2 regions of the Gordonia sp. SCSIO 19800 genome follow, and region 1 is predicted to be linked to the other one. Evidence: predicted binding sites of a transcription regulator. Region 1 holds the regulator's gene; the other holds the start of a gene.
What was found. The regulator LexA, encoded in region 1, represses DNA repair genes until DNA is damaged. The targets are predictions, from matches to a motif close to CGAACANNTGTTCG.

Region 1 (15,180 bases):
CTCCAGATGACCTCGCTGAAACTGGGTGAGATCGCCGAGTTCCCGTTCGTCCAGCCGCCCGACGACCGCGCGATCCGCGACGGTATGGGTGTTCTCACCGAACTCGGCGCCATCACCGTCCCGCGCGAGGGCGGGCCCCCGCGACTGACCCCGATCGGCCGGTCGATGTCGCGGATCCCGGTCGATCCCCGGGTCGCCCGGATGCTCATCGCCGGACATGAACTGGGTTGTCTCGACCACCTTCTCGTGATCGCCGCCGCGATGTCGCTCCCCGATCCACGGGAACGGCCGGCCGAGCACCGTGAGGCCGCCGACGCCCAGCACCGGCGCTTCGTCGTCCCGCAGTCGGACTTCCTGTCCTACGTGGAGCTGTGGCGGTACCTCGGCGAACAGCGCAAGGAGTTGTCCGGCAGCCGCTTTCGACGTATGTGCGAACGGGAGTACCTCCACTTCCTGCGCATCCGGGAGTGGCAGGACCTCCACCGGCAGCTGACCGAAATCGTCAAGGACCTCGACTGGTCGGTCGCGCCCACCGAACTCGACGCCGACGCCGTCCACCGATCCATCCTGTCCGGGTTGCTCAGCAACATCGCCGCCCGCAACACCGAGGGCCGCGAGTTCACCGGTGCGCGCAACACCACACTGACGATCTTCCCCGCCTCTCCGCTCGCCAAGAAGCCGCCCGCCTTCATCATGGCGGCCGAGGTCCTCGAGACGTCGCGCCTGTTCGCCCACACCGTCGCCGGGATCGATCCGCTGTGGGCCGAGAAACTCGCCGGTGATCTGGTGAAGCGCACCCACAGCGAACCGCACTGGTCGGCGAAACGCGGAGCGGCGATGGCCTACGAACGCGTGACCCTGTATGGGGTCCCGCTCGTCGCCCGCCGGCGCGTCGACTACGGCCCCATCGACCCGGTGGTCTCGCGAGAGCTGTTCATCCGGCACGCTCTCGTCGAGGGCGATTGGCGGACGCAGCACGCCTTCTTCGACCGCAATCGCAAGCTTCTCGAGGCCGCCTCGGACGTCGAGAACCGCACGCGCACCCGGGGTCTCGTGATCACCGAGGACCAGCTCTTCGAGTTCTACGACCAGCGGCTACCGGCCGACGTCACCTCCGCTCGGCACTTCGACACCTGGTGGAAGAAGGCCCGCCGGGCCGAACCGGATCTGCTGGATCTGCGCCCCGAGGACGTCACGGGAGGCACCGACGTCGCCCCGACGGACTATCCCGGCGCCTGGCAGCAGGGCGACACCCGACTCGAACTGCGCTACCGGTTCGAACCGGGCGCACCCGACGACGGCGTCACCGTCGTGATCCCGCAGGCACTGCTCCCCCATGTCCGACCGGCCGGTTTCGACTGGTCGGTACCGGGCATGCGCGCCGAACTGGCCACCGCACTGGTCAAGTCGCTACCGAAACAGCTGCGCAAGAGCATGTCACCCGCGCAGCGGTTCGCCGAACTCGCGCTCGGCCGGCTCACCCCGCGCAAAGAGCCGCTGGCCACCGGGCTGGCGCGCGAGCTCTCCGCGATCACCGGGATGCGGGTGACCGCAGCCGATTTCGACACCGACCGGGTACCGCCGCACCTGCGCATGCATTTCGCGGTGGCCGACGACTCCGGGCGGATCGTCTCCCGCGCCGACTCGTTGCCCGAACTTCAGCAGACCGGAACGCCCGCGGCGCCGAAGACGGTGTCGCGCACCCTGTATCGGACCTGGACCGCAGACGGGATCGGCTCGCTCGCCGAGCAGACCACGGTCGATGTCGCGGGGCAGCGGCTGACCCGGTACCCGACGATCGACGTGGTCTCCGATGCGAAGGGCCACGCGCGGGGCGTCGTCGTCGTCGATGCGGCGAGCCCCGAGACACGAGACCGCCTCCTGCGACGAGGGATCGTCGCCCTCCTCGACCTCGCGATACCTCCGCTGCACAAGCGGATCGCCGGCTCGCTGAGTCCGGTCGAACGACTCGCCCTGAGCCAGAGCCCGTACTCGACCACCGAGGCACTGCTCGCCGACTGCACCCGACGGGCCATTCGGGACACGGTCGCCGACATCGACGACGCAGAGCTCGCCGCGGTTCGCTCACCACAATCCTTCTCGGCGCTGCTCGAACGGATCCGGCCACGGGTCGCCGCGGCCGCACCGGACTACTTCTCGCTGGCCGTCGCAGCCCTCGAACGGATGTCCCCGCTGCGGGCGGCGATCGACCGGCACGCCGGTTCGCTGGCTGCCGACGACGTCGCCGAACAGGTCGCCCACCTCGTGTTCGACGGATTCGTGGCGGCTACCGCGCGACGCCACCTGGAGAATCTGCCGCGCTATCTCGACGGCGCGCAAGCACGTCTGGAGGCACTACCCGCGTCCGCAGCACGCGACCAGGCCGGGGTGGCCGCCGTCGATCGCGTCGTCGAACGGTGGGCCCAACGCCTCGAACAGGTACCCGAGCACCGGCGGGCGGTGGTCGACGACGAAGCGCAGTGGCTCGTCGAGGAGTTGCGCGTGGGGCTGTTCGCCCAGCGTCTCGGCACCGCGTTCCCGGTGTCGGAGAAACGGGTCCTACGAGCTCTGGACCGACTCGGCTGACACGGGTTCGGCGAGCGCGCTCCCGGATCCCGATGCCGCCTTCAGGTCGTCGATCTCGCGCTGGAAGTCCTCCACCGAGTCGAACGACCGGTACACCGAGGCGAAGCGCAGATACGCCACCTCGTCGAGATCGCGGAGCGGGCCCAGGATGGCGAGTCCGACCTCGTTGCTGGGGATCTCGGCCGATCCACTGGCGCGCACCGTGTCCTCGACCTGCTGGGCGAGCTGCGCGAGCGCGTCCTCGGCGACGTGGCGGCCCTGACAGGCTCGCCGCACGCCACGCATGACCTTCTCCCGGCTGAACGGCTCGGTCACGCCGTTGCGTTTGACCACCGCGAGCACGGCGCTCTCCACGGTCGAGAACCGGCGACCGCACTCCACACAGGAGCGACGGCGGCGGATGGCCTGCCCTTCATCTGCGACACGCGAGTCGATGACCTTGGTGTCGTCGTTCTTGCAGAAGGGGCAGCGCATCGTGTCCTCACGCAGGTCGCGGGACGCTGGAACGCACCCGAAGCGTGCGCCCCGCCGCTTGTCGGCCGGCCCCTGTGACATCGAGGATACCGCCCGGCCTCAGCGGTACCGGGGGGTGAGCAGGGGCTGGCCCACCTGCAGCGCGCTCGACCCCAGATCGTTCATCGCGACGATCTCGTCGATCACGACCTCGCGCGGCATCTCGGGTGCCACCCGGCCGGCGATCGAGCTGAGCGAGTCCCCCGAGCGCACATGGACGACCTCGGAACTCACGGCGGACGGTGTCAGCGAGTCCGAGTAATTCTGGCCGACGACACCGAACACCCACACGACGAACGCCAGCCCGACACCGGCGAGGAGCGCGACCGCGGTGCGGCGGCGGCGACGGAACACCGCCGCGTCGGGCCCGACCGGGCCACGTCCCCGGACCCCGACCGGAGAGCCACAGTGGGTACCGCCCACCCGCGGGGTCACCGGCGATGCCCCCCGCGGCCGGGTGCCGGCCGGCCGGTTGTCGACCGGTCGGCCGCCGTCGGACAGCGGGGCGCGGGTCCGGACGCGATCGGCGCGGTCGGTGCGCGGCCGGACGGCGTCGGGACGGTCGGTGCGGACGGGAGCGACGAGAGTGGCGGTGCGCATGGTGCCCTCCGGTGTTCGGGTGTCTGGGATCGTGCGGGTGTGGTGGTCGGTGTTCGAACATCGATCAGATGTTCGATGCACTGATGTTCGAATTTGTAGCACGACGTCCCGACAAAGTCTCGCGACACATCGAACAAATGTTTGAGGTGCCGGTCGCACTCCGCTAGGCTCGGACCCGGCGCAAGCCATCTACCAGCACGTTCCGAAGACGAGAGGAACCGAACATGAGTGACACCGGCGATAGGCGCGGCCGAGCGCGGGGCGCCGACGACGAGGCCCCGTTCGACGCCGCCGCCGCCGAGGCCTCACTCACCCCGCGACAGGCCGGGGTCCTGGAGGTGATCCGCCGCTCGGTGCGCGAGCGCGGTTATCCGCCGAGCATCCGGGAGATCGGCGACGAGGTCGGCCTGGCCTCGACGTCATCGGTGGCCCATCAGTTGCGGACGCTGGAACGCAAGGGGCTGCTCAAGCGCGACGCGAACCGTCCCCGTGCGGTCAACATCGCCCCGAGTGACACCCCGTCGCCGGACACCCCGACGGCCGGCCAGCTTCCCGAGCCGACCTTCGTGCCGGTTCTCGGCCGTATCGCGGCCGGCGGTCCGATCCTGGCCGAGGAGGCCGTCGAGGACGTCTTCCCACTGCCCCGTGAGCTCGTCGGCGAGGGATCGCTCTTCCTGTTGCGCGTCGTCGGCGAGTCGATGATCGACGCCGCGATCTGCGACGGCGACTGGGTCGTGGTCCGGCAGCAGAACGTCGCCGACAACGGCGACATCGTCGCGGCCATGATCGACGGCGAGGCCACCGTGAAGACCTTCAAGCGTCAGGGCCCGAACGTCTGGCTCATGCCGCACAACGAACTGTTCGATCCGATCCCGGGCAACGATGCCGTCATCCTCGGCAAGGTCGTCACCGTGATGCGGCGAGTCTGACCTCTCCACCGACCGAACCGTCGAGCACCGCCGCGGCCGCCTCGCGCGCCGCGGCGGGATCCGAGGTGGACAGGGCAGCCTCGGCGGCGGCCCGGCAGTCCGGTGCGGACACCTCGCCGAGCCGGGCCCCCACGGCCGCCGCAGCAGCCGGCGCGCTGGACAGCGAGGTGACCCCGAGACCGACGAGCACGCAGGCGAGGTTCGGATCGGCGGCGGCCTCGCCGCACACCCCGACCGGCTTTCCCTGACGTGCACCCGCTGCCGCGACACCCGCGATGAGGCTCAACACGGCCGGTTGCCACGGGTCGGTCAGTCCGGCGAGATCGGCCGACATCCGGTCGGCCGCCATCGTGTACTGGGTCAGATCGTTGGTGCCGATGGACACGAAGTCCACCTCGGCGAGGACGGCTTCGGCCAGGATCGCCGCCGCGGGCACCTCGATCATCACCCCGGCGACCAGACCACGGCCGCGGACCTCGGCGGCGAAGGTGCGCGCCTCCGCCGGCGAGGCGATCATCGGCGCCATGACCCACGGCGCGACGGCCGACCCCGACGCGGCCTGCGCGATCGCGTCGAGCTGATGCGCGCGGATCTCGGGGTGCGCCAGCGCGATCCGATCGCCCCGCACGCCGAGCGCTGGGTTCGATTCGTCGGGATGGGTCACGAACCGGAGCGGTTTGTCGGACCCGGCGTCGAGGGTGCGGATGACCACCTTCTGCCCGTCGAACGCATCGAGCACCTCCCGGTAGATCGCGGCCTGCTCGTCCACCGACGGTTCGTCGGCACGCTCGAGGAACGCGAGTTCGGTGCGGAAGAGCCCGACGCCCTCGACGGGGTACCCGGCCGCGGCGCGTGCCGACGATCCGTCGGCGACGTTGGCGAGCACCGCCACGGCCACCCCGTCGGCGGTCTGCCCCGGACCGGTCCAGCCGGCGACGAGTGCGGCATGCCGCCGATCCTCGTCGACGCGAGCCCGGGCCGCCTCCGCATCGGGCTCCACCTCGATCCGCCCGGTGCTGCCGTCGACGAGAACGGTTGTGCCGGGCTCGATCTCGTCCAGGTCGGCCACCGCCACCACGCACGGGATCCCCAGCTGGCGCGCGATGATCGCGGTGTGGCTGGTCGGTCCGCCGAGGCGGGTGACGAGGGCGATGGTGCTCGTGGGGTCGAGGCCCGCGGTGTCGGCGGGCGCGAGGTCGTCGGCGAGCAGGACCGACGGCACCTCCGGAGTGGGCACACCAGGTTCGGGTAGGCCGAGCAGTTCGGCGAGGACCCGGTCGCGCACGTCGTTGAGATCGGTGACCCGCTCGGCCATCAGTCCGCCGAGCTTGGTGAACACCGCCGCGAACTGTTCGGTGGCCGCGACGGCAGCGGCCTCGGCGGGGGCGCCCTTGCCGATGAGCGCGGTCGCGGCACCGATCCAGCCGCGGTCCTCGGCCAGGCCCGCCGTCGCGGCGAGCACCTCGGCCGTCACCCCGGTGTTCTGCGACGCGCGCGTGCGCAGCCGCGCGGCGACGGCGCCGGCCGCGGTGGCGAAGCGCGTGACCTCGTCGGCGCGCCGTTCCTCGGCGATCTCCACACCGACGCCGAGCTTCTCCGGCGAGTGGTCGGGTCGCTCGCCCGGCCACAGCGCGGGACCGTGGGCCAACCCGCCGACCACCGGGGTTCCCGTCAGGATCTGCGCCATCGTCTTGCCTCTCACTCGACTACCGATGTGACCACCGTTACAAAAAGTGCTTGACTTGTCAACACAAACAGGCGTAAACACAATTACTACAACATCCAATCCCACACGCCTCAACAAGCGGGTTGGTCGAAACCGGAGATCGGAGCGGTGTGTACGCCGAGGAGAGACAACAGGCGATCGTCGACGAGGTGCGACTCGCGGGGCGGGCATCCGTGGCCGCGCTCGCCGAGAAATTCGACGTCACCAGCGAGACCGTCCGACGCGATCTCGCGGTACTGGAACGCGCCGGACATCTCCAGCGGGTCCACGGCGGCGCCGTGCGCGCCGAGATCATGCGCACCCTCGGCGAGCTCGGGATCGACGAACGGGAGTCGAGCCAGATCGAGCAGAAGACCGCGATCGGCCGGGCGGCCATCCGGTTCCTGCCGCCCGACGGCGGCTCGGTGCTCTTCGACGCCGGCACCACCACCTACCGCGCGGCCGAGGCGACCGCTCCCGATCGGAGGCTCACCCTGTTCACCAACAGCCTGCCCATCGCCGGCCTGCTCGCGGGAACCCATCCCGACGGTCTCCATGCCCTCGGCGGACGCGTACGCGGTCTCACCCAGGCGACCGTGGGCGTCGACACCGTGGACGCGCTTCGCCGACTGCGCGTGACCACCGCCTTCATCGGGACGAACGGCCTGAGCGAGGCCCACGGGTTGTCGACACCCGACCCGGACGAGGCCGCGGTCAAGGCGGCGATGGTCGCAGCCGCGCAACGGGTCGTAGTCCTTGCCGACAGCTCGAAGATGGACCGCGAGGACCTCACCTCCTTCGCCGGACTCGACGACGTCGACGTCCTCATCACCGACTCCGGGATCGACCCGGCCTATTCGGCGGCCCTGTCCGCGCGTGGCGTCGAGGTCGTGATCGCATGATCGTCACCGTCACCGCCAACCCGAGTCTCGACCGCACCCTCGAACTCGGCGCACCGCTCGCCCGCGGCGAGGTGCAGCGCGCCGGCGTGGTCCGCACCGAGCCGGGCGGCAAGGGCGTCAACGTGGCCCGGGTCGTCGCGGCCGCGGGCCTGGCCACCCGCGCACTGCTCCCGGCGCGGCCGGGCGACCCGTTGCGGGCCGCACTCGACGACCTCGCACTCCCCTACGACGCCGTGCCGGTCGAGGGCGAGGTCCGGTCCAACATCACCATCGCCGAATCCGACGGGACGACCACCAAGATCAACGCACCGGGCGTCACCTTGACGGGCCCGGATCGCGAGGCGCTAGTCGGGCTGATCCGTGAGCACGCCGGCTCCGCGCAGTGGGTCACCCTCTGCGGTTCGCTGCCTCCTGGCGTCCCCGACGACTGGTACCGCTCGATCGCCGACGACCTCGTCCTCGCCGGCTGCCGGGTCGCGGTGGACACCTCGGGCGCTCCCCTCCGTGCCAGCGTCACCGGTCGCGTCGACCTGATCAAGCCCAACGAGGACGAGCTCGCCGAACTGACCGGCGCCGACCCCGGACAGCTCCGAGAAGCACTCGCGCGCAACGATCTCGGACCGGTCATCGACGCCGCTGCGACCATCGCCGAACAGATCGGGGGCAACGTCCTCGCCACCCTCGGCGCCGTCGGGGCCGTGTTGGTCACCGCATCCGGCGTGTGGTCGGCGACCCCGCCGCCGATCGTCCCGCGCAGCACCGTCGGCGCCGGCGACTCGTCACTGGCCGGCTACCTCATCGCGCAGAGCACCGGGGCCGCGCCCGCCGACTGCCTCCGGTCGGCCGTGGCGTACGGCGCGGCGGCCGCATCGCTCGCCGGCACCCAGGCCCCCACGCCCGACCACCTCGACCTCCCCGGCGTGCGGGTGACCGAACTGTCGGGAGCCGCGCGCATGACCTGACGGCACCGTCCCGGCGGGTCCCCACATCCATCCAACACCGCACCCATCCAGCACCGACTCCATCCACCATCGACCCACCCAGCACCGACCCCACCCTTTCCACCGAAGGACATGCCATGACCGAGCAGATCATCACCGCGCAGACGGTGAGTCTCGACGTCGACGCCGGCGGCGATCCCGCCGCCGTCATCACCACGCTCGCCGACGCCCTCGCCGCGGCCGGCCGGACCACCGATCCCGCCGACCTCGCGCGGGCCGCACTGGACCGAGAAGCCAAGTCCGCCACCGGACTTCCCGGCGGCATCGCCATCCCGCACGCCCGTACCGCGTCGGTGACCGCGGCCAGTCTCGCCATGGCGCGGCTGTCCCGCAAGGTCGACTTCGGCGCACCGGACGGGCCGGCCGACCTGGTCTTCCTCATCGCCGCGCCCGAGGGGGGTGCCAGTGCGCACATGAAGCTCCTCAGCTCGCTGGCCCGCTCACTCGTCCGGCCCGACTTCGTGGCCTCGCTCCGCGCGGCCGAGAACGAGGAGCGGGTCATCGAATTGGTCAACGAGGCCATCGACCCCGCACCCCCGGCCCCCGCCACCGCGCCGACCGCCACCCCGTCGACCCCTGCCCCGTCGACCACTGCCCCGGCCGCCGCGGCAGCACCAGCGACGTCGACCACGGAACCCGAAGGTGCGCCGGCCCGCCCGGACTCGGACCGGACCCCGGACCCGGGACCGGCCACGCCGCGCATCGTCGCGATCACCGCATGCCCGACCGGCATCGCCCACACCTACATGGCGGCCGACGCCCTGAAGTACGCCGCCGAGCGGGCCGGCGTCGAGTTCGCGGTGGAGACCCAGGGGTCCTCGGCGACCACGGCCTTCGATCCGGATGTGATCGCGTCGGCCGACGCCGTCATCTTCGCCACCGACGTCGGGGTCAAGGACCGCAACCGGTTCCGCGGCAAACCCGTCATCGCATCCGGGGTGAAGCGCGCCATCAACGAGCCCGACGCCATGATCGCCGAGGCGGTCGCGGCGGGGCGCGACCCGAACGCGGCGCGCGTCACCGGCGACGGCGCGGACGCGGACGCGGCCGACTCGTCGAAGTCGGGCATCGGTCTCGCCGGCCGTACACGCCAGGCACTCATGACCGGTGTGAGCTACATGATCCCGTTCGTCGCGGCGGGCGGACTGCTCATCGCGCTCGGCTTCCTGCTCGCCGGCTACGAGGTCGCCAACACGAACCTCGACGACGGCGGCACCCTCAGCGACGGCGCGTTCATCGCCCTGAACAACAGCCTCTGGGATCTGCCGGCGGGCGGGTTGTTGCAGTACCTGGGCGCGGTGAGCTTCGCGATCGGCTCGGGCGTGATGGGCCTGGCGGTACCGGTCCTCGCGGGCTACATCTCCTTCGCGATCGCCGACCGCCCCGGTATCGCACCCGGTTTCGTCGCCGGCATCGTCTCGCTCGCCGTGGGCGCCAGCTTCATCGGCGCACTGATCGGCGGTCTCATCGCCGGCGTGGTGTGCCTGTGGATCGCGCGGACCCCGGTGCCCCAGTGGGCTCGTGGTCTCATGCCGGTCGTGGTCATCCCGCTGTTCGGCAGCATGATCGTCGGCGGACTGCTCTACATGGTCCTCGGCAAACCGCTCGCCTGGCTGACCGAGCAGATGAACAGCGGCCTCGAGAGCATGTCCGGCGGATCGGCCATCGCCCTCGGCATCGTGCTCGGCCTGATGATGTGCTTCGACCTCGGCGGACCGGTCAACAAGAGCGCGTACCTGTTCGCCACCGCCGGGATCGCCGACGCGGCGACTGCCGGACCCGCGCAGTTCCAGATCATGGCGGCGGTCATGTGTGCCGGCATGGTGCCCCCGCTCGCCCTGGCTCTCGCCACTGTCGTCCGACCGGGCCTGTTCACCGAACCGGAGCGCGAGAACGGCAAGGCCGCATGGCTCCTCGGCGCGTCGTTCATCTCCGAAGGTGCCATCCCGTTCGCCGCGGTCGACCCCTTCCGGGTCATCCCGTCGATGATGGCCGGTGGTGCCCTGAGCGGTGCGCTGATCATGGCCTTCGGTGTCGAACTGCGCGCCCCGCACGGCGGCATCTTCGTCTTCTTCGCCATGAACAACTGGGTCCTGTTCCTCGTCGCGCTGGTCGCCGGTACGGTGCTGTCCGCCGTCCTGGTGGTCGCGGCCAAGCAGGTGCACCGCAGTCGCGACGCCGTCGCCTTCGACGAACTCGAGGCGGTCGCCGTCTGACACCCGATCACACGACCACCTGACATCCGGGGCGCTCCCCGGCACCGAATCGCCCGATAACCACCGCAGAACACACGACAACACTCGAAGGAGTTCCCATGCCCAGCACCACCGCCACCGTCGGCTCCGCAGTCGGACTGCACGCCCGCCCCGCCACGATCATCGCCGAGGCGGTCGCCGAGACCGGCAGCCCGGTGACGCTGGGCCTCGAGGGCGGTGACCCGGTGGACGCGGGATCGGCGCTGATGATCATGACGCTCGGGGCCGAGAAGGGCACCCGCGTGGTCGTGACGGCCGACGACCAGGCCGCGCTCGACACCATCGTCGGTCTCGTCGAGAAGGATCTCGACGCCGACTAGGTCGGTCCAGCCGACTGGGTCCGTACCGCCGGCGAAGCGCTCAGATCCGGAGGTCCGCGATCTCGCCCGCGAAAGCGGCCGGGACGCGGACCTTCATCGTGGTACCGGTCTCGGTGTGCTCCGACGAGATGACCTCGCCCTCGCTGTGGACGCGAGACACGACATCACCCCGGTCGAACGGCACCTCGATGGTCATCTCGACGTCCTCGCGACCGACGAACTCGCGCACCCGCCCGAAGAGTTCGGGCAGTCCCTCACCGGTTCGGGCGGAGATGAACACCGCATCCGGACCGAGCGCGCCACGCAACTCGGTGAGGCGGTTGCCGTCGATGGCGTCGATCTTGTTGATGACCAACAACTCCGGCGGCGCGGTGACGCCCTCTTCGGTGACGATCTCGTTGATGACCTGACGGACGGCCGAGATCTGTTCCATCGGGAAGGCGTCCGCACCGTCCACGACGTGCAGCAGCAGATCGGCGTCGACGACCTCCTCGAGCGTCGAGCGGAACGCCTCGACGAGCTGGGTCGGCAGATGCCGGACGAACCCGACCGTATCGGTGAAGACGACCGCGCGGCCGTCGTCGAGCGTCGCCCGCCTGGTGGTGGGATCCAGGGTCGCGAACAACGCGTCCTGCACGAGGACACCGGCGCCGGTCATCGCGTTGACCAGGCTGGACTTGCCCGCGTTGGTGTAGCCGGCGACGGTGATCGTCGGGATCGAACCGCTCTTGCGCGCAGCACGTTTGGTGTTCCGCGCCTTCTTCATGCCACGGATCTCGCGCCGCAGCTTGGCCATCCGCTCCCGAATGCGGCGACGGTCGGTCTCGATCTTGGTCTCACCGGGACCGCGCAGGCCCACACCGCCGTTGCTGCCCGCCCGGCCACCGGCCTGCCGGGACATCGATTCACCCCAGCCGCGCAGACGCGGGAGCATGTACTCCATCTGCGCGAGGGAGACCTGCGCCTTGCCCTCGCGAGAGGTCGCGTGCTGGGCGAAGATGTCGAGGATCAGCGCGGTGCGGTCGATGACCTTCACCTTCACCACCTTCTCCAGCGCATTGAGCTGGGCGGGGGTGAGCTCACCGTCGCAGACGACGGTGTCGGCGCCGGTCGCGAGGACGATCTCGCGCAATTCCTCGGCTTTGCCACTGCCAATGTAGGTGGCGGGATCGGGTTTGGAGCGACGCTGGATCACCGCGTCCAGGATCTGTGAACCGGCCGTCTCGGCGAGGGCAGCCAGCTCGGTCATGTTGGCCTTCGCGGCAGCCGCGCTGCCCTCGGTCCACACGCCGACCAGGACCACGCGTTCGAGTCGTAGCTGCCGGTACTCGACCTCGGTGACGTCGGTGAGTTCGGTGGAGAGTCCCGCGATGCGCTGTAGCGAGGCGCGCTCGGACAGTTGGAGTTCGCCGGTGGTGGGATCCGCGGTGTCGCGGATCCCGAGATCGGCCGCGGACATGATCTGTGCTTCTGATTCGGTCATACGGGAACCATGGTCTCACGACCGTCCAGGACCGAGCACGCGAATATCGAGCTCAGCGCTCCCAGCCGGGCCGCAGCACCCCGTCGGCGACCAGCATCGACGGCCCGCGCAGGGTCGAGCCATCGGGACGGATCGTCACGGTGACCTCACCGCCGGGGATGCCGATGCGCAGCTCGCCGGTGTCCGCGCCGCGGGCGTCGAGAGCGGCGCGCGTTGCCGCGACCAGGCCGGTTCCGCAGCTGCGCGTCTCCCCGACGCCCCGTTCGAACACCCGCATCCGCGCGGTCAGGCTGCCGTCGGGCCCTTCCGCGGGTGGGGTCAGCAGCTCGACGTTCGCGCCGTGCGGGAAGTCGGCGGCCTCGATGATCACGCCGGCGGAGAAGTCGACCGCGTCGAGGTCGGCCGCGGTCATGTCCGCGACGACGCACGCCAGGTGGGGGTTGCCCACGTCGACCATCGCGCCGGGGTAGATGTCGTCACCGATGCGGACCACCGACGACCCGTCGAGCCGCGCCGGACCCATCTCCACCGTGACCTCGGCGTGCACGGCGTCGAAGGAGTGGATGGTGACGCCGCGGGCACCCGCACGGGAACCGACGGAGAACGTGTCGGTGTCGACGAGTCCCGACGCCCGGACGTAGTGGGCGAAGACGCGTACCCCGTTGCCGCACATCTCCGCGACCGAACCGTCGCCGTTGCGGTAGTCCATGAACCAGTCGTCGGCCGACACCCCGTCCGGCAGGGCGTCGAGGACACCGGTCGCGACGAGGGCGCCCGAGCGGGCGACGCGCAGCAATCCGTCGGCGCCGATCCCCCGTTGCCGGTCGCACAGCGCCGCGACCGTCGCGGCGTCGAGCGCGATCTCGGCGTCGGGGTCGGCGAGGACCACGAAGTCGTTCTGGGTGCCATGACCCTTGACGAAGTGCAGGCCGTCGCTCGCACTGCTCTGCGGGGCGGAAGTCACGGATCACAGCCTACGGGGAAGGCGCGTCGACGATGCGCAGCGCTCGGTCGAGCAGATCGGGTGCGGCGGCGTCGAGCCACTGCGCCCGGTAATCGCGACGGAACCACGAGCGCTGCCGACGGACATAACGCCGGGTGCCGATGAAGGTCAGCTCCTCGGCCTGCGCGAGGTCGTACTCGCCGTCGAGCGCCGCGAGGACCTGTTTGTAACCGATCGCCTGCGACGCGGTGCGTCCCTCTCGCAGGCCGCGGGAACAGAGGTCCTCCACCTCCTCGACGAGGCCCTGCCCGAACATCGCTCTCGTCCGACGGCGGATCCGATCGTCGAGTTCCTCGGTGTCCCGGTCGAGGGCGAGGATGATCGTGCCCCAGCGCGGTTCGCCGATGGTGGGCTGCGACGCGGCGAAGGGCGCACCGGTCAGCTCGACCACCTCCAGCGCCCGCACGATACGGCGACCGTCGGTGGCCAGGATGGTCGACGCCGCGGCCGGGTCGACCTCCGCGAGCAGCCGGTGCATCTCGTCCACTCCGCGCTCGTCGAGCAGATCCTCGTAACGCCGGCGTACCTGCGGGTCGGTGGCCGGGAACTGCCAGTCGTCGAGGAGTCCCTGGACGTACATCATCGATCCCCCGACGATCACCGGGACCCGACCCGCGGCGCGCAACCGGTCGACGTCGGCCCGCGCGGCCTGCTGATAGCGCGCGACCGTCGCCACCTCGGTCACGTCGAGCACGTCGAGCTGATGGTGCGGGATGCCGCGGCGTTTGTCGGGCGGGAGCTTGGCCGTCCCGACGTCCATGCCGCGGTACTGCTGCATGGCGTCGATGTTGACGATCTCGCCGCCGAGCCGTTCGGCGAGGTCGAGGGCCAGATCGGACTTGCCGCCGGCAGTGGGTCCGACAACAGCGATCGGGGTGGGCGGCGCGGTCATCGGACGTGCTCACCGTCGTCGACGGTCCAGGTCGCGACCACGTAACCCACGCCGAAGGGCGCGTCGGCGAAGTCGGGTACCGCCCGGACCGACCGGTCGCCGACGAGACCGGCCGCCACCTGCCACGCGACCCGGCCGCCGACGCCCTCGGCATCGCACTTCGCAGGGTCGAGTGCCATCAGCGTGTCCGTGTCCGCCGATCCGAGCGCAGCCACGATCGCGTCGTTCAGCGCCACCGCCGATTCCCGACGCCCCCCGCCGGGGGCCTTGTCGGTCAGCGCCGTCGACCCGTCGCCCACCACCAGGACCCCGACGGCGTCCGAGCCCTCGTCGAGACGGGCGGCCAGCCGGGTACCCACCGCGACGCACTCCGCGGGCGGCGTGGCGGAACCGACGCTGCACACGCTCAGCGGACCCAGCGACATCCGCTCGGCGATCCACCCGGCGATCAGCGCCGACAGACTCATCCGGGGCAGCGGGTCGGTGACCGCGACATCGGTGGCGGCGACATCGGTGGTCACGACATCGGTGATCGCGGAGTCGATCGTGACCGGGACGTCCACGCCGAAGCGCGCGAAGGTGCCGCGCAGGGGCTCGCCCACGAGGCCCGCGGTCGACCCGTCGGCGGTTCCGACCGCCACCCAGCGGTCGACGCCGAGCGCGCCCGCGACCGCGTCAAGAGCTGCCCGCCGCACCGGCTCGGTGTCGAAGGCGGCCGGTCCGGCCAACTCAGGGACGAGCAGCGGGGCACTCGGAACGAAGACGACGGCCGCAAGCACACCACGACGCTAGTCGACAACACGAGGCCCGCTCGCTCCGCTCCCGGCGCCGGTGACATTCGGCCCGCTCGCTCCGCTCCCGGCGCCGGTGACATTCGGCCCGCTCGCTCCGCTCCCGGCGCCGGTTACCCCGCGCCGCGACCCACCAACTCGGCATGGACGCCACATCGACGGGCCTGAACTGCTTGAATGGAACGGTACTTGTCGGCGAT
Region 2 (15,180 bases), on a different contig from region 1:
GATGTAGCGCTGACCTGCGAAAATTCCGAGAAATACGTAGTCAGCGTGATGGGGGAGGCACTGAATCGGTGCTGTGCTCCCGTGAACGCACACGAGGCCCTACAACATGAGAAAACGCCCCCAAAACGGGGGGTCGCACTCGCAAATGCCTGCTCACGTGGGTACGGTCGCATTCGCCGCCAACATTTTGATGGCGTCGGCCGGGTGCAGACCCGGCTGACAGGCCGGCGATGGCGATCCAGCCGCGGTCGCACGGCAACAGAGCCTCGGACGCCCCCGGGCGAACGATGCAGTCCCACTCGAGAACGAAAGACGGAGGAACCCCGTGGCCCTTCCCCAGTTGACCGATGAGCAGCGCGCCGCTGCGTTGGAGAAGGCAGCTGCCGCTCGTCGCGTCCGCGCGGAGCTCAAGGAGCGCCTCAAGCGCGGTGGCACCGATCTCCAGCAGGTGCTCAAGGATGCCGAGAACGACGAGATCCTGGGCAAGATGAAGGTCTCGGCCCTGCTCGAGGCCCTGCCCAAGGTCGGCAAGGTCAAGGCGCAGGAGATCATGACCGAGCTCGAGATCGCCCCGACCCGCCGCCTGCGCGGTCTCGGCGACCGTCAGCGCAAGGCTCTGCTCGAGAAGTTCAGCTCCTGAGCGTGAGCAACCGAACCGGATACGGCAGCGGAACGAACCCGTGGACGTGGCGGTGAACCACCGCCCGGACCACGAGGGAACCGGACGCACGAGGGGTCGACTGATCGTTTTGGTCGGCCCCTCGGCCGTCGGCAAGTCCACCGTGGTCGCGAAGGTCTGCGCCGCGGTGCCCGATGTCTACTTCAGCGTCTCGGCGACGACCCGGGACCCACGGCCCGGCGAGGTCGACGGCCGCGATTACCACTTCGTGTCCGCGGGCGACTTCGACAAGATGATCGCCGCCGACGAACTCCTGGAATGGGCCGAGATCCACGGCGGGCTGCAGCGTTCGGGCACCCCCATCGCCCCCGTGCTCGCCGCGCTGGAAGCCGGTAAACCGGTTCTGGTCGAGGTCGACCTGGTCGGTGCGCGCAACGTGGTGGCCCGGCTCCCCGAGGCGATCACCGTCTTTCTCGCGCCGCCCAGCTGGGACGAACTTGTCTCCCGCCTGACCGGGCGGGCCACCGAGACGCCCGAGGCGATCGAGCGCCGACTGGCCACCGCGCGCACCGAGATGGCCGCGCAGGACGAGTTCGACCACGTCATCGTGAACAGCGAAGTCGACCGCGCCGTCGATGAGTTGGTATCCTTGCTGGTCGGACCTGAACAGCCGGCCGCATCCGCGACCTGACCGGCCCTTTCCGACACCCAGACCTCGACGCAGGAGTTCGTGTGAGCACCCCGACCAATTTCGACATCACCGAGATCGCCGACGCACCGGCCTACGACACGCCGCTGGGGATCACCAATCCGCCGATCGATGATCTCCTCGACCGCGCGTCGTCGAAGTACGCACTCGTCATCTACGCAGCGAAGCGCGCGCGCCAGATCAACGACTACTACAACCAGCTCGGCGACGGCATCCTCGAGTACGTCGGCCCGCTGGTCGAGCCCGGCCTCCAGGAGAAGCCGCTGTCGATCGCGATGCGCGAGATCCACTCCGACCTGCTCGAGCACACCGAGGGCGAATAGTCGTCGTCGGTGATGACCAACCCGACCGGAACACGGCGCCGCGTCCTGATCGGCGTCGGCGGAGGGATCGCGGCCTACAAGGTCTGCTCGGTGATCCGGCATTTCACCGAGTCCGGCCACGACGTCCGCGTCGTGCCGACCCTGGCGGCGCTGGAGTTCGTCGGCAAGGCGACCTTCGAGGCGCTGAGCGGTAACCCCGTCTCCACGACCGTGTTCGACGACGTCGACGAGGTCGCGCATGTTCGGCTCGGGCAGGGTGCCGACCTCGTGGTCATCGCCCCGGCCACCGCCGATCTCATGGCCCGTGCCGCCCAGGGACGCGCCGATGATCTGCTGACCGCGTCGCTGCTGACCGTTCGATGTCCCGTGCTCTTCGTCCCGGCGATGCACACCGAGATGTGGGAGCACCCCGCCACCCAGGCCAATGTGGCGACGCTACGGTCCCATGGCTCGGTCGTCATGACCCCGGCGTCGGGCCGTCTGACGGGTACCGACTCCGGCCGCGGCCGCCTACCCGACCCGCAGGAGATCGCCCTTGTCGGCGAACTGCTCCTCGACCGGCCCGACGCGCTGCCGTACGACCTCACCGGTGTCCGCGTGCTGATCAGCGCCGGCGGTACCCGGGAGCCGCTCGACCCGGTCCGTTATCTCGGCAACCACAGCTCCGGCAAGCAGGGCTTCGCACTGGCCCGAGCCGCAGCCCAACGCGGGGCGAGCGTCACCGTCGTCGCCGGGTCCACTGCCGACCCGGGAGACCCGGCCGGGGTCACCATCGTGCGGATCTCGACCGCCGAGCAACTCGCCGACGAGATGACCAAGCGCGCCGCCGACGCCGACGTCGTGATCATGGCGGCCGCGGTCGCCGACTTCCGACCGGTCGCGGTCGCCGAGTCGAAGATCAAGAAGGGCGACGAGGGGCCGGCGCCGATCCAGCTCACCACCAATCCCGACATCCTGCGCGGACTCGTCACCGCACGCGACGAGGGCCGTATTCCCGCTGACACCGTGATCGTCGGGTTCGCCGCCGAGACCGGCGACGAGACCGGCGGTGTCCTCGACCACGGCCGCGCCAAGCTCGCCCGCAAGGGCTGCGACCTCCTCGTCGTCAACGCCGTCGGCGACGGCAAGGCCTTCGGGACCGAGGACAACACCGGCTGGTTGCTCGCCGCCAACGGCGACGAGACCGCCTTGCCCTTCGGGTCGAAAACACTCATGTCGAGTCGGATACTTGACGAAGTGCGGCAACTGGTGCCTGATGGTCGAGGAGCTCGACCGACCGATTAGGTTGGAAACATCCCCGGCCAGTCGGACTGGCCGACACCGCCAGCGGCGCGGCGACCATCGACGCGCGTAGATCTCGAGAGGATCTGATGACCACCTCGTCACGCCTGTTCACGAGCGAATCCGTCACCGAGGGACACCCCGACAAGATCTGTGACGCGATCAGCGACTCGATTCTCGACGCCATCCTCACCGACGATCCGAAGGCGCGTGTCGCGGTCGAGACCCTCGTGACCACCGGACAGGTGCACGTCGCCGGCGAGGTCACGACCACCGCCTACGCCGACATCCCCAAGATCGTTCGCGACAAGGTCCTGGAGATCGGGTACGACTCGTCGACCAAGGGCTTCGACGGCGCATCGTGCGGCGTGAACGTCGCCATCGGTGCGCAGTCCCCGGACATCGCGGGTGGCGTCTTCAACTCGCACGAGAGCCGCAGCGGCATCTCGGAGGACGAGATCGACAGCCAGGGTGCCGGCGATCAGGGCCTCATGTTCGGCTACGCCACCAACGAGACCCCGGAACTCATGCCGGTTCCCATCGCGCTGGCTCACCGCCTGTCGCGGCGGCTCACCGAGGTGCGCAAGAACGGCACGCTCCCGTACCTGCGCCCCGACGGCAAGACGCAGGTCACCATCGAATACGACGGCGACACCCCGGTCCGCCTCGACACCGTGGTCCTGTCGACGCAGCATGCCGCCGACATCGACCTCGACAATCTCCTCGCGCCGGACATCAAGAAGCAGGTCGTCGACGCGGTGCTTGCCGAGATCGATCTGCCGACCCTCGACACCACCGACTACCGTCTGCTGGTCAACCCGACCGGCAAGTTCGTCCTCGGCGGTCCGATGGGTGACGCCGGCCTGACCGGCCGCAAGATCATCGTCGACACCTACGGCGGCATGGCCCGTCACGGCGGCGGCGCGTTCTCCGGCAAGGACCCGTCGAAGGTCGACCGCAGCGCGGCCTACGCGATGCGCTGGGTGGCCAAGAACGCCGTGGCCGCGGGACTGGCGAACCGCATCGAGGTCCAGGTCGCCTACGCGATCGGCAAGGCCGCACCGGTCGGCCTGTTCGTCGAGACGTTCGGCACCGAGAAGGTCGATCCGGCTGTCATCGAGCGGGTCATCACCGAGAACTTCGACCTGCGTCCGCTCGCGATCATCCGCGACCTCGACCTGTTGCGCCCGATCTACGCACCGACCGCCGCGTACGGCCACTTCGGTCGTACCGACGTCGACCTGCCGTGGGAGCGGACCGACCGCGCGGAGAAGCTGCGGGCCGCCGCGGGTCTGTAGACCTTCTGCGGAAGTACTCTCACTGACACCCAAAGGAGCACGGGTCCCGGCCGCCGAGCTGCCGGTGGCCCGTGTTCTTCCTGTTCTGGGGCTCGCTCACCTCGACCGTCCCTTCGATTACCTGATCGACGTCGACCAGGACGAGGACGCGCAGCCCGGTGTTCGTGTGCGCGTGCGATTCTCGGGTCGGCTCGTCGACGGCTACCTCCTCGACCGCATCGAGAAGAGCGATCATCCCGGCAAGCTGGGCTGGCTCGACCGGGTCGTGTCCGCCGAGCCGGTACTGACCCGGCAGCTGGCGACGCTGTGCCGCGCGGTGGCCGATCGGTATGCGGGCACGATGGGCGACGTCGTGCGCCTGGCCATACCGCCGCGGCATGCGCGCACCGAGAAGGAGACGACGCCCGACCCGGTTGCTGTCGTCGCATCACCCGAACTCGCCGACTGGCATCGGTATGCCCTGGCCGACTCCTACGTGGAGAACCTGGCCGACGGCCATCCGCGGGCCGTCTGGCAGGCCCTACCGGGGGAGGACTGGCCGCGCCGTCTCGCCGAACTCGCGGCGGCGACACTCGCAGTGGGACGCGGGTGCATCCTCGTCGTGCCCGATCAGCGGGATCTCGATCGGGTGTGGGCCGAGTGTGAGCCATTGATCGGCGACCGTGGGGTCGCGCTGTCCGCCGGACTCGGACCCACCGCGCGCTACCGTCGTTGGCTGGCCGTGCGCCGCGGTGCCGCGCAGCTGGTGATCGGTACCCGAAGCGCGGTGTTCGCGCCGGTCAAGGACCTCGGCCTGGTCGTCGTGTGGGATGACGGCGACGACAGCATGGCCGACCCGCGGGCGCCCTACCCGCATCCCCGCGAGGTGGCGGTGCTGCGGTCGCACCACGAGCGGTGCGGCCTGCTGCTCGGCGGGTTCGCCCGGACCGCCGAGGCGCAGGCGCTGGTGGTCTCGGGCTGGGCCCACGACCTCGTCGCCGACCGCACGACGGTCCGCACCCGCAGCCCCCGTGTCCAGGCCATCTCCGACGACGACCGGCAGATCGCCCGCGACCCCATGGCCCGGTCGGCGCGCATCCCCGAAGTCGCGTTCGACGCGGCGCGGTCGGCGTTCGCCGCCGATCGTCCGGTGATCTTCAGCGTCCCGCGCCGGGGTTACGTGCCGTCGCTCGCATGCACCCGCTGCCGCGAACACGCGCGGTGCCGGGCCTGTCACGGACCGCTGCAGCTCGATGCCGACCAACGGTTGAGCTGCCGATGGTGCGGACGGCCCGAACGGTCCTTCCGTTGCCCGGAGTGCGGCAACACCTCGGTGCGCGCGACGGTGACCGGTGCGCGCCGGACCGCCGAGGAGCTGGGGCGTGCTTTCGCCGGCGTGCCGGTGCTGACCAGCGGCGGCAACACGATCCTCGACGAGATCGAACCCGGCGCACGGCTCGTCGTCGCGACGCCTGGCGCGGAGCCGGTGGCCCCGGGCGGGTACGGCGCCGCGATCGTCGTCGACACCTGGGCCCAGCTCGACCGGGCCGACCTGCGTGCCGAGGAGCATGCGGTCCGGCGGTGGATGGCGCTCGCCGCGATGGTGACCCCGCACGGTGACGGTGGGCGAGTGGTCATCGTCGCCGACTCGGCGCTCGCACCCGTGCAGGCCCTGATCCGTTGGGACCCGGTGGGTTTCGCGTCGATCCAGTTGCAGGAACGCGTGGAACTCGGATTCCCCCCGGCGGTGACGATGGCGTCGGTCGACGGGCCGACCGGGGTGATCACCGACTTCGTCGAGCACCTCGAGTTACCCTCCGATGCCGATGTTCTCGGCCCGGTGCCGTTGCCGCCCGGCGTCCGCCCCCCGGCCGGCAGTGCCGAGTGGGAGGCCGCCGCGGACGACGAGATGGATCGCATCCTGGTGCGGTTGCCGCGCAAGCACGGACGGCTCCTCGCCGAGGCGCTCGTCGCGGGACAGGTGCGCCGCAACACACATCGACAGACCGGGCCGATCCGGGTGCAGATCGACCCGCCTACGATCGGATGAATGCGCATCGTTTTCGCCGGTACCCCCGAGGTCGCCGTGCCGTCGTTGCAGGCCCTCATCGACTCGCCCTCGCATGAGGTGGTCGGGGTCATCACCCGGCCCGACGCCGTGTCAGGCCGCGGCCGCAAGGTGATGCGGTCACCCGTCGGGCAACTCGCCGACGAGCATGCGCTCGAGGTGATCACCCCGCGCCGGTTGTCGGAGCCGGAGGTCGACGACGTGCTCCGGCGCTGGGCTCCCGACTGCGGTGCCGTCGTGGCCTACGGCGGGCTCGTACCGCCCGGACTGCTGGACCTGCCGCGCCACGGTTGGATCAATCTGCACTTCTCGGTGCTGCCCGCCTGGCGCGGTGCCGCTCCGGTCCAGGCCGCGATCGCCGCCGGCGACGAGGTGACCGGGGCCAGCACGTTCCGGCTCGAGAAGGGTCTTGACACCGGTCCGGTCTTCGGGGTGCTGACCGAGACCATCCGACCCACCGACACCAGCGGTGATCTACTCGGGCGTCTCGCCGATGCCGGGTCGGGACTGTTGCTGTCCACGCTCGACGGCCTCGAGGCCGGCGAACTCGCCCCCGAACCGCAGCCCACCACGGGGGTGAGCCACGCGCCTAAGGTCGAGGTCGAAGACGCGCGGATCCGCTGGGAACTGCCGGCACACATCATCGATCGCCTGATTCGCGCCTACACGCCCGCACCCGGACCGTGGACGAGCCTCGACGACGCGCGGATCAAGGTCGGGCCGGTGTCGGTCGCGTCGACCGACGCTCCCGGTCTGCCCGATGCGGTGCGGGACGGCGGCCTGGCGCCCGGTGCACTCGCCGTCACGAAGAAGGCGGTGTTCGTTGGAACCGGTTCGCAGCCGGTGAAACTCGGCACCGTACAGCCGCCGGGGAAGAAGCCCATGCCCGCCGCCGACTGGGCTCGTGGCGCGCGCCTGACCGACGGGACGGTCCTGGGATGAGCGGCAAGTTCCGGCAGAAGGACCTCGATCCCGCGCGCGTGGCCGCCCGCGACACGCTCCGCGCGGTGCGCGAACGCGACGCGTATGCCAACCTCGTCCTGCCGAAGATGCTGCGCGACAGGAAGATCGAGGGACGAGACGCTGCCTTCGCCACCGAGCTGGCCTACGGGGCCGCGCGGGCCCAGGGTCTACTCGACGCGGTGATCTCCTCCGCCGCGAAACGGCCGGTCGCCGACATCGACGGCACGGTTCTCGACGTCCTGCGCCTGGGCACCTATCAGTTGTTGCGGACCAGGGTCGGTGCGCACGCGGCGGTGTCCACGTCGGTCGACCTGGTGCGCGCCGAAAACGGGATGGGACCATCCGGTTTCGTGAATGCGGTGCTGCGCAAAGTGTCGCAGAAGGACGAGGACATGTGGGTGGAGGAGCTCGCCCCCTCGCCCGCGGCCGATCTCGTCGGCTACCTCGCCTTCCAGTACGCGCATCCGCGGTGGATCGCGGAGGTGTTCCGAGATGCGCTCGGAGGCTCGGCGGGACAACTGCAGGCGGCGCTGGCCGCCGATGACGAGCGACCGCCGGTCCACCTCGTGGCGCGTCCCGGGCTCATCACCGCCGAAGAACTCGCTCTCACCAGCGAGGGCGAGGTCGGCGACTACTCCCCGTACTGCGTGTACCTCCCGGGCGGCGATCCCGGCGACGTCGCCGCGATCCGTGAGGGGTACGCGGGTGTCCAGGACGAGGGCAGTCAGCTGATCGCCCGTGCGGTGACCGTGGCCGAGGTCGCCGACGACGGTGGGCGGTGGCTCGACATGTGCGCCGGCCCCGGCGGGAAGGCCGCATTGATCGGTTCGCTCGCCGAGATCGACGGTGCCCGACTCGATGCGGTCGAGGTGTCCGAGCATCGCGCCGGCCTGATCCGCAAGGTCGTCTCCGACCTCCCGGTCAGCATCCATGTCGCCGACGCCCGGTCGAGTGGGCTCGACCCCGGTTGCGACCGCATCCTGCTCGACGCTCCGTGCTCGGGCCTGGGCTCGCTTCGCCGACGACCCGAATCCCGCTGGCGCCGGACCAATGCCGACGTCGACGAACTCGTCGTCCTGCAGAAGGAGCTCCTCGCCGAAGCGCTGCGTCTCGTGAAACCCGGTGGCATCGTGGTCTATTCGACATGTTCGCCGCACCCGGCCGAGACGACGGCGGTGGTGGCCGACGTCCTGGCGTCGACGGACGGTGTGCGCCAACTCGACGCCCGCCCGTTGGTGACGGTGGGCAAGCTCGGCCCGGACCTGTTGGGCGACGGACCCCACGTTCAACTCTGGCCGCATGTCCACGGCACCGACGCCATGTTCCTGGCGGCGTTGACGCGGGACTAGTTCCGGGTCAGGACGTTCTGCTTTGCACGAGGGTGGCGAGCGCAGCGGTGACCGAACCCCAGCCGTCGTAGAACCCGAGCTCCTCATGGCGGTCACGATCGGACGGACTCCGATGGCGCACGACGACGCTGTACTCGGTTCCGTCTGCGTGCTCGGCCAGAGAGATCTCGGCGGTCATGGGGACCGGAGCCGGCTCGGCAGGGCGCCACGAACTGTCGACGGCATTCGTGAACACCAGGCGCTCGTGGAGATCGACGACGAGGAAGACGGCATCCATGTGTGGGACGAAAGTGGTTCCGTCGTCGCTCATCCGGGTCACGAGCCCACCGCCCGGTTCGGGTTCGAGGCGGTCGACGCGGGTGACGGTCGGAGCCGGCGTCCACCACTTGGCGAATTTCTCCGGCTGGGTCCACGCCTCCCAGATGCGCTGTCGCGGAGCACCGATCACCCGGTGCAGGGTCAGGTCGAGTTCTGGGTCGATCATGGTGTCTCCTCGGTGTCGGTCACGAAGTCTTCGAGACGGTCGGTGCGTTCGGTCCACACGGTGCGCTGATGTTCGAGCCACGTCGACAGACGGCGCATACGGCGCCTGTCGAGGGTGCACATCCGCGTGCGTCCGACCTTCTTGGTCAAGACGAGCCCGCTGTCCTCGAGCACGCGGAGATGCTTCATGAACGACGGCAGGGTGATGGGGAAGGGGTCGGCGAGTTCGCCGACGCTGGCCGGCCCACGCCCCAGGCGTTCGACGACGGCGCGGCGCGTCGGATCCGACAGAGCGCCGAAGATCTCGTCGAGTGCGACCGAACTGTGTGCCATAAGGCTAAGTGTTGCAGGTCCCATCGCTTAACTCAACGGCTAAGTGAAAATCTGGCGTCGGCCTTGTGGAAAGTACATCGCCAAGTGCTGCTTTTGAGATACTATCGAATGTATGTACGAGGACTCTTCGGGCGCAACTGGCCTCTTGGCTACCGAGCATCTACGGTCCATCGTGGGTGGGCTGTCGGCAATGCCGGTGGGTCTCGAGGAGGCGGAGTCGGTGGATCGGCTCACTCTTCTCGAGGAGATCAAGTCGGCATGCACGGCGGCCCAGGTGCGTGAGACCGCGAATCTCGACGCGTTGCGCGCAGCCGACGAAGCCGCACGGAACGTACCGGAGCGCCGGCGCGGTCGCGGACTCGCCGCCGAGATCGGTCTGGCGCGCAAGGTCTCGCCCCGAAAGGGAAGCCAGTGCCTCGGATTCGCCCGCGCCCTGGCGCACGAGATGCCCCATACGATGGCGGCACTGACTTCCGGTGTGCTCACCGAGTGGCGGGCCACGATCCTGGTACGCGAAACCGCTTATCTGACACGTGAAGCGCGTGAGGAGATCGACCGCCGGATCTGCGCCGATCCCGCAGCGCTGGTGGGGGTGTCCGACCGCGAGATCGAGGCATCGGCCAAGCGCCACGCGTACGAGCTGAATTCCGAAGCGGTGGTGGCACGTAAATCGAAGGCCGAGAAGGACCGCCGCGTCAGCGTGCGACCCGCGCCGGATCTGATGACGCAACTGTCGGTGCTGCTGCCGATGGCGGACGGGATCGCGGTGTACGCCGCGTTGAAGAAGCACGCCGACTCAGTGGTCGGACAGGACGACCGAAATCATGCACAGGTCATGACCGACACCCTGGTCGAACGTGTCACCGGACGCGCTGTCGCAGAGCCGACACCGATCGCGCTCAATGTCGTTCTGTCCGACCGGTCCTTGTTCGGCCTAGACGATTCGGCCGCCGACGTCCACGGATACGGACCGATCCCGGCGACGGTCGCGCGGCTGCTGGTGGCCGATTCGGTGTCGCCCGAGGGGGAGACCGCCTCGACGATGCGGAAGTTGTACGCGAGACCGTCCGATGGCGCGCTGGTGGCGATGGAGTCACGGGCACGAGCTTTCCCAACCGCTCTCGCCCAGTTCATCCGGATGCGTGACCAACGGTGCCGGACTCCCTACTGCGGTGCACCGATCGTCGAGATCGACCACGCCACACCGCATCGGCGCCACGGCCCGACGAGCGCGGTCAACGCTGATGGAACCTGCGTCCTGCACAACCGCGCCAAGGAGGCCCGCGGTTGGTTCTACGACGTGAAGATGGTGGACGGCGTCCGTGTCATCGACGTGATCACCCCGACCGCGCGACGACACCGCAGTGTCGCTCCACCCGCTATCGGGCATCAACCGCCAGGACGCAGCGGCGTCGAAACCAGCCTGATCCAGATACTCGCGGCGTCGTGATTGTGGATGGCGAACGCGCAGTCCGGTGATGCTGTACTAGGTTGTTCGTCGTGGCGGTCCGCCACGTCGTTGTCGGTGCAAACTCGGGGGTTTGTATGGCTGAGCGGTTCGGTGTCGAGGAGCTGGGTGTCATCACCGGCGTGGGCGATGCGCTCGCTCGATGCTCGTCGGAGACACGGGCTCTGTGGACCGGAAAGTCCGCCTTCGACGATGCGTCGGGGGCGATGCCGGCATCGGCCATCGGTGCGGCGTGCGCCGGGAAAGACGACACCGTCCGCTCACTGCTGGGCCGCGCGGCGGCGAGGATGGACCAGGTGTCGCAGACCTGCTACCAGGCCGCCGGCGACGTCGCTTATACCGAGGAGTCCCTGGCCAGCGGCTTCCGTGCCATCAGCGAGTTTTGATGTCGCGTCCGTCGCGTTCCGTCGTCAACGGCTGGGACCTGATGTCTTTGGATGCGGTCGCGACTGCGCTCGACGCGGCCGTGGATGACCTGAGGGATCTCACCCAGAGGATGGCCGAAGCGCCGATGAAAGCGGGTGACTCCAAAGGGTGGGTGGGGGACTCCCAACGCGGTTGCGAGACTCGCACCGACTCCGATCGGACCGAGATCAACAAACTGGGGTCCGACCTCACCCGCGCCGCCACTGTCCTGCGGGATACGTCATCTGCAATCAGTCCGAATCGCACCACCGCGCTGATCCGAGCGCTCGGACTGGAACGGGACGAGTTCAGCGTCGGCGACGATTGGACGGTACGAGACACCCGAGACTATGCGGCCGAGCTCACGGGCGTGGAGGCGGGAAGTGCGACCGAGCGCTCGATTCTCGACGCTCAGGCCGCCCGGGCGGAGGAGGCCAAGACGGCGACCCTCTTGTTGCAATCCCTGGCCGATCAGATGGGCGAGGACGATCGCAACGGGGCGAGAGTTCTCGCGGCAGCCTTTGGCGATGCCGAAGGTAATGCGCCACTCGCGTCGAGCTACTCGCCGGGCCAGGCGAGCATCGATGTCCAGGCCATCATGAGTGGTAGTGCCACGAAGGAGCAGCGGGATCGGTTCTTCCGAGCCACCAGCCTGACCGCGGAACAGCGGGCCGCGTTGGCCCGAGGGGACTTCGCGGAGATTTCGAAGGAGCAGTTCGATTACCTGAAAGCGATCTACACACCGAGTTGGGGTGGTGGACCCGAAGGACAGCCGCTATCTCTTGATGCCCTGAAGTCGTTCGGCGACAGATACATCGGCGCAGAGCGAGAGAACCTGAAACGAGGTCTCGGCGACGGCGTCTATCTGTTGGGGAACCCGAACTTGCGGACCAGACAGACCGATTCGAATTCGATCGCCGAGGTCTTGGGAACAAATTCGCCAGTCGTGGCAGGAGGATTGAACCAACTCCCGGCGCCGATACGGGACCTTCTGAGCGGTCCGGCAGCGTCGAAGGCGAGCATCTCCAACGATCCGTCTGGCGTAGACGGTAGCCGGATGATCGAGGTCACCCGGCTCGGCTCTGTTGACGACTTCAACGACCTCATGGACGTCTTGGAACACCGGTCAGAGGACTCGGGTCTCGCCTCGTACGGGTTGCAATCTGTTCAGCTGGGCAGCGATGTCGACAGGGCTCTCATCGCGCGCGCCGGTGAAATCGCGGCGGGCGACGAGAATGAGCGTCTCGTCTCGAAGCAGGACGGCACCATAGCCGACTCGTCCGTGGAATCCCTGTTGAACCGAATGCTCGGAGTTGCAGGGTCGGACCATATCGCTGTCCACGACGCGGTAATGTCGGCAACCGGCAATCCGTCTGACAACTCGATGCCGAAGACGTTCGACCTCGACGGCAACGACCGATCATTCAAGGACACGGAAGCGCTCAAACACCTCCTGACCTTCGACTGGACAGACGGCGCGGGTAAGCATGCTGACGGGATCAACAAGCTGTTCGACTGGATGCCGGGTGCTGCCTACGCCCCTGAAGGCAGCTCCCCGGAGGCAGTGCTCGAAAGCGAACGAGCCGGCAACATCTCGACGGCGCTCGCGCAGTACTTCGGCGACAACAAAGATGCGCTGATCGACATCGGAGATCGGAAGATGGCCTTGGGTGAACTCAACCCTGAGCTCACTCGCTCGCTGGCCTCGGCGATCGGCTCACATACTGCTGTCCTGGCAGGCGCAGATCCAGAGCTGTTTCATACGCACGGTGTATCGAAAATTGACGAAAGCGACTTGAAGTCGACCTTCGAAGTACTGAATTCGGATGCCGCCGCTGGGAGAATCGTCAACTCCTTGACCGCCTTGCAGGTCGATGTGATGCAACAGGAGTTCGGAAAGAACCCGCACGACTACGGGCTCGGTGAAGTCACCGGACGCCTCGAAGGAGCAATGATCGGCGGATTGGACGCGCACATCGAGGAAACAAAAATCGACGGCAGGCACCTGGCCGCCCACGACGCGGCGGTCGCCGGCGCCATGTTCGACAGCGCCAAAGCGCTTCTCACGGCCGTCCCGGGTCTAGATCCAGCTGTCAAAGTGCTCATCGACACCGCGGCGCCACAGGTGAAGCTGGATCTGTCCGGGTTACCGACCGATCCGGACACGATCAAGACCGACCCAGAGATCCAGCAGCTACGCAACGACATGTTCGACGACGGGATCAATCCCAACGCGAAGTACGTGCAGATCCTCACGGGATACTTCGAGACCCACCCGGAACTCGCCGATGACCCTGGCTTTCGGGATCTGTTCATGGGGAACAAAGACGCTGATTTCGCCGAGATGAAGCGCACCGGTGTGATGGCGAACGTCACTGACGAGAGCGAAGCTGCTTCGTTCATCCAACAAAAGATGAAAGTCGACATCAGTCTTTTCGCTGATCGCCACAACGAAAACTTGGAAGATGCTTACAAGCGTTAGAGGCGGCGTCGGACGATCGCCGGAGTGGCTCCCGGCTGTCACCGTCGCGGCGATGCTTGTTGCGGCACTGCTTGTTGCTGGTTGTGGTGTGACACCGTCGCCTTCCGAGCAACCAACGAGCAGTTCGTCGGCCCGCCATGGAAAAGGTCTACCGCCTGACTTGGATATGTCGTTCCGCTGGATTCCGACGAATGTGCTGAACCTCGCCAGTGCCGACGGGACATTTGTTCGCGCGTACACCGAGTCATTCGAACTTGCCTTTGAAGGGCAGTCGATGGAATGGGGATATCCCGGTTTTGCGGCGGCATCGCCACCAGACACCGATGAGCGAATTCGTCTGGTGGCGAGCAACAGTCAGACAAGTAGAGTAGTCAATACGCTCTTTCTATCTCCCCTTAGGCGCGAGGACACAGCTAACCGAACTCGGTTGACGATATGCCGTAGCGAGCTACTGTCGATCGAACAACGATCGGATGCTGGCGTTGAGTGGCGCAACATCGGAAAACGTTGGTCATTCCCGATCACGATCGATTTTGTGCGCTCTGGACGGCAGATGCCACCCGTAGATCAGCACGGCGCTCAGGTCACACCATCCACCACAATGTTCGGCAGCTGGAAAGTGTCATACTTTGACCGCTTGGGGGTCGGTTCAGAGAACCGCGCCGATATCGTCGCGTGCAACGCATTACCCCCGAACCCCGAGCTTCCGAGAGTCGGGGTCGAGACAGGACCCGAGCCGTGGCCGGTATTGCCGCCGTCTCCGGGCTGGCCGGCAAACGGTCTCTGAGACTCCGGCACGCTTTCGTCCGTAGCGGAAGCCGCGCCCTACACTTGTCGACCATGTGCACCGCCGGTACCGCGCCCATGATCGCCCCGTCCATCCTCTCCGCGGACTTCGCGAACCTCGCGGCCGAGGCCGCTGCGGTGGCGCAGCCGGGGGAGACCCGCGCCGACTGGTTGCACGTCGACGTGATGGACGCGCACTTCGTGCCGAACCTGACCCTGGGGCTCCCGATCGTCGAGAGCCTGTTGAAGGCCACCGACATCCCGCTCGACTGCCATCTGATGATCGAGAACCCGGAGCGGTGGGCACCGCCATACGCCGAGGCCGGAGCACACAACGTCACCTTCCATGCCGAGGCCACCGAGAACCCGATCGGCGTCGCCCGTGACATCCGCGCCGCCGGGGCCAAGGCCGGGCTGTCGATCAAACCAGGTACGGCGCTCGAGCCGTACCTGGAGATCCTGCGCGACTTCGACACCTTGCTGATCATGAGCGTCGAACCGGGCTTCGGCGGTCAGAAGTTCATCCCCGAGGTCCTCGACAAGGCCCGCGCCATCCGGAAGTTCATCGACGCCGAAGACCTGCGGCTCCTCGTCGAGATCGACGGCGGCATCAACGCCGACACCATCGAGGAGG

Region 2: a site for LexA is predicted at 9,511-9,524, ahead of KB201_RS17285 (DUF222 domain-containing protein). Genes of this name have one in related genera too.

Annotation. Positions count from the first base shown of each region.
Region 1 is NZ_JAGRQM010000005.1:278,561-293,740, reverse strand. Features, by position in the region: gene hrpA (ATP-dependent RNA helicase HrpA) at 1-2,586, shown strand, start outside; gene nrdR (transcriptional regulator NrdR) at 2,560-3,060, opposite strand; gene KB201_RS08765 (LysM peptidoglycan-binding domain-containing protein) at 3,160-3,699, opposite strand; gene lexA (transcriptional repressor LexA) at 3,924-4,628, shown strand; gene KB201_RS08755 (phosphoenolpyruvate--protein phosphotransferase) at 4,606-6,315, opposite strand; gene KB201_RS08750 (DeoR/GlpR family DNA-binding transcription regulator) at 6,465-7,235, shown strand; gene KB201_RS08745 (1-phosphofructokinase family hexose kinase) at 7,232-8,197, shown strand; gene KB201_RS08740 (fructose-specific PTS transporter subunit EIIC) at 8,314-10,452, shown strand; gene KB201_RS08735 (HPr family phosphocarrier protein) at 10,551-10,811, shown strand; gene hflX (GTPase HflX) at 10,852-12,294, opposite strand; gene dapF (diaminopimelate epimerase) at 12,347-13,258, opposite strand; gene miaA (tRNA (adenosine(37)-N6)-dimethylallyltransferase MiaA) at 13,269-14,189, opposite strand; gene KB201_RS08715 (hypothetical protein) at 14,186-14,968, opposite strand.
Region 2 is NZ_JAGRQM010000016.1:41,729-56,908, forward strand. Features, by position in the region: gene mihF (integration host factor, actinobacterial type) at 326-640, shown strand; gene gmk (guanylate kinase) at 681-1,310, shown strand; gene rpoZ (DNA-directed RNA polymerase subunit omega) at 1,352-1,651, shown strand; gene coaBC (bifunctional phosphopantothenoylcysteine decarboxylase/phosphopantothenate--cysteine ligase CoaBC) at 1,664-2,935, shown strand; gene metK (methionine adenosyltransferase) at 3,022-4,230, shown strand; gene KB201_RS17260 (primosomal protein N') at 4,295-6,259, shown strand; gene fmt (methionyl-tRNA formyltransferase) at 6,260-7,219, shown strand; gene KB201_RS17270 (RsmB/NOP family class I SAM-dependent RNA methyltransferase) at 7,216-8,589, shown strand; gene KB201_RS17275 (SRPBCC domain-containing protein) at 8,597-9,073, opposite strand; gene KB201_RS17280 (helix-turn-helix transcriptional regulator) at 9,070-9,405, opposite strand; gene KB201_RS17285 (DUF222 domain-containing protein) at 9,596-10,855, shown strand; gene KB201_RS17290 (hypothetical protein) at 10,951-11,259, shown strand; gene KB201_RS17295 (hypothetical protein) at 11,259-13,760, shown strand; gene KB201_RS17300 (hypothetical protein) at 13,813-14,547, shown strand; gene rpe (ribulose-phosphate 3-epimerase) at 14,601-15,180, shown strand, end outside.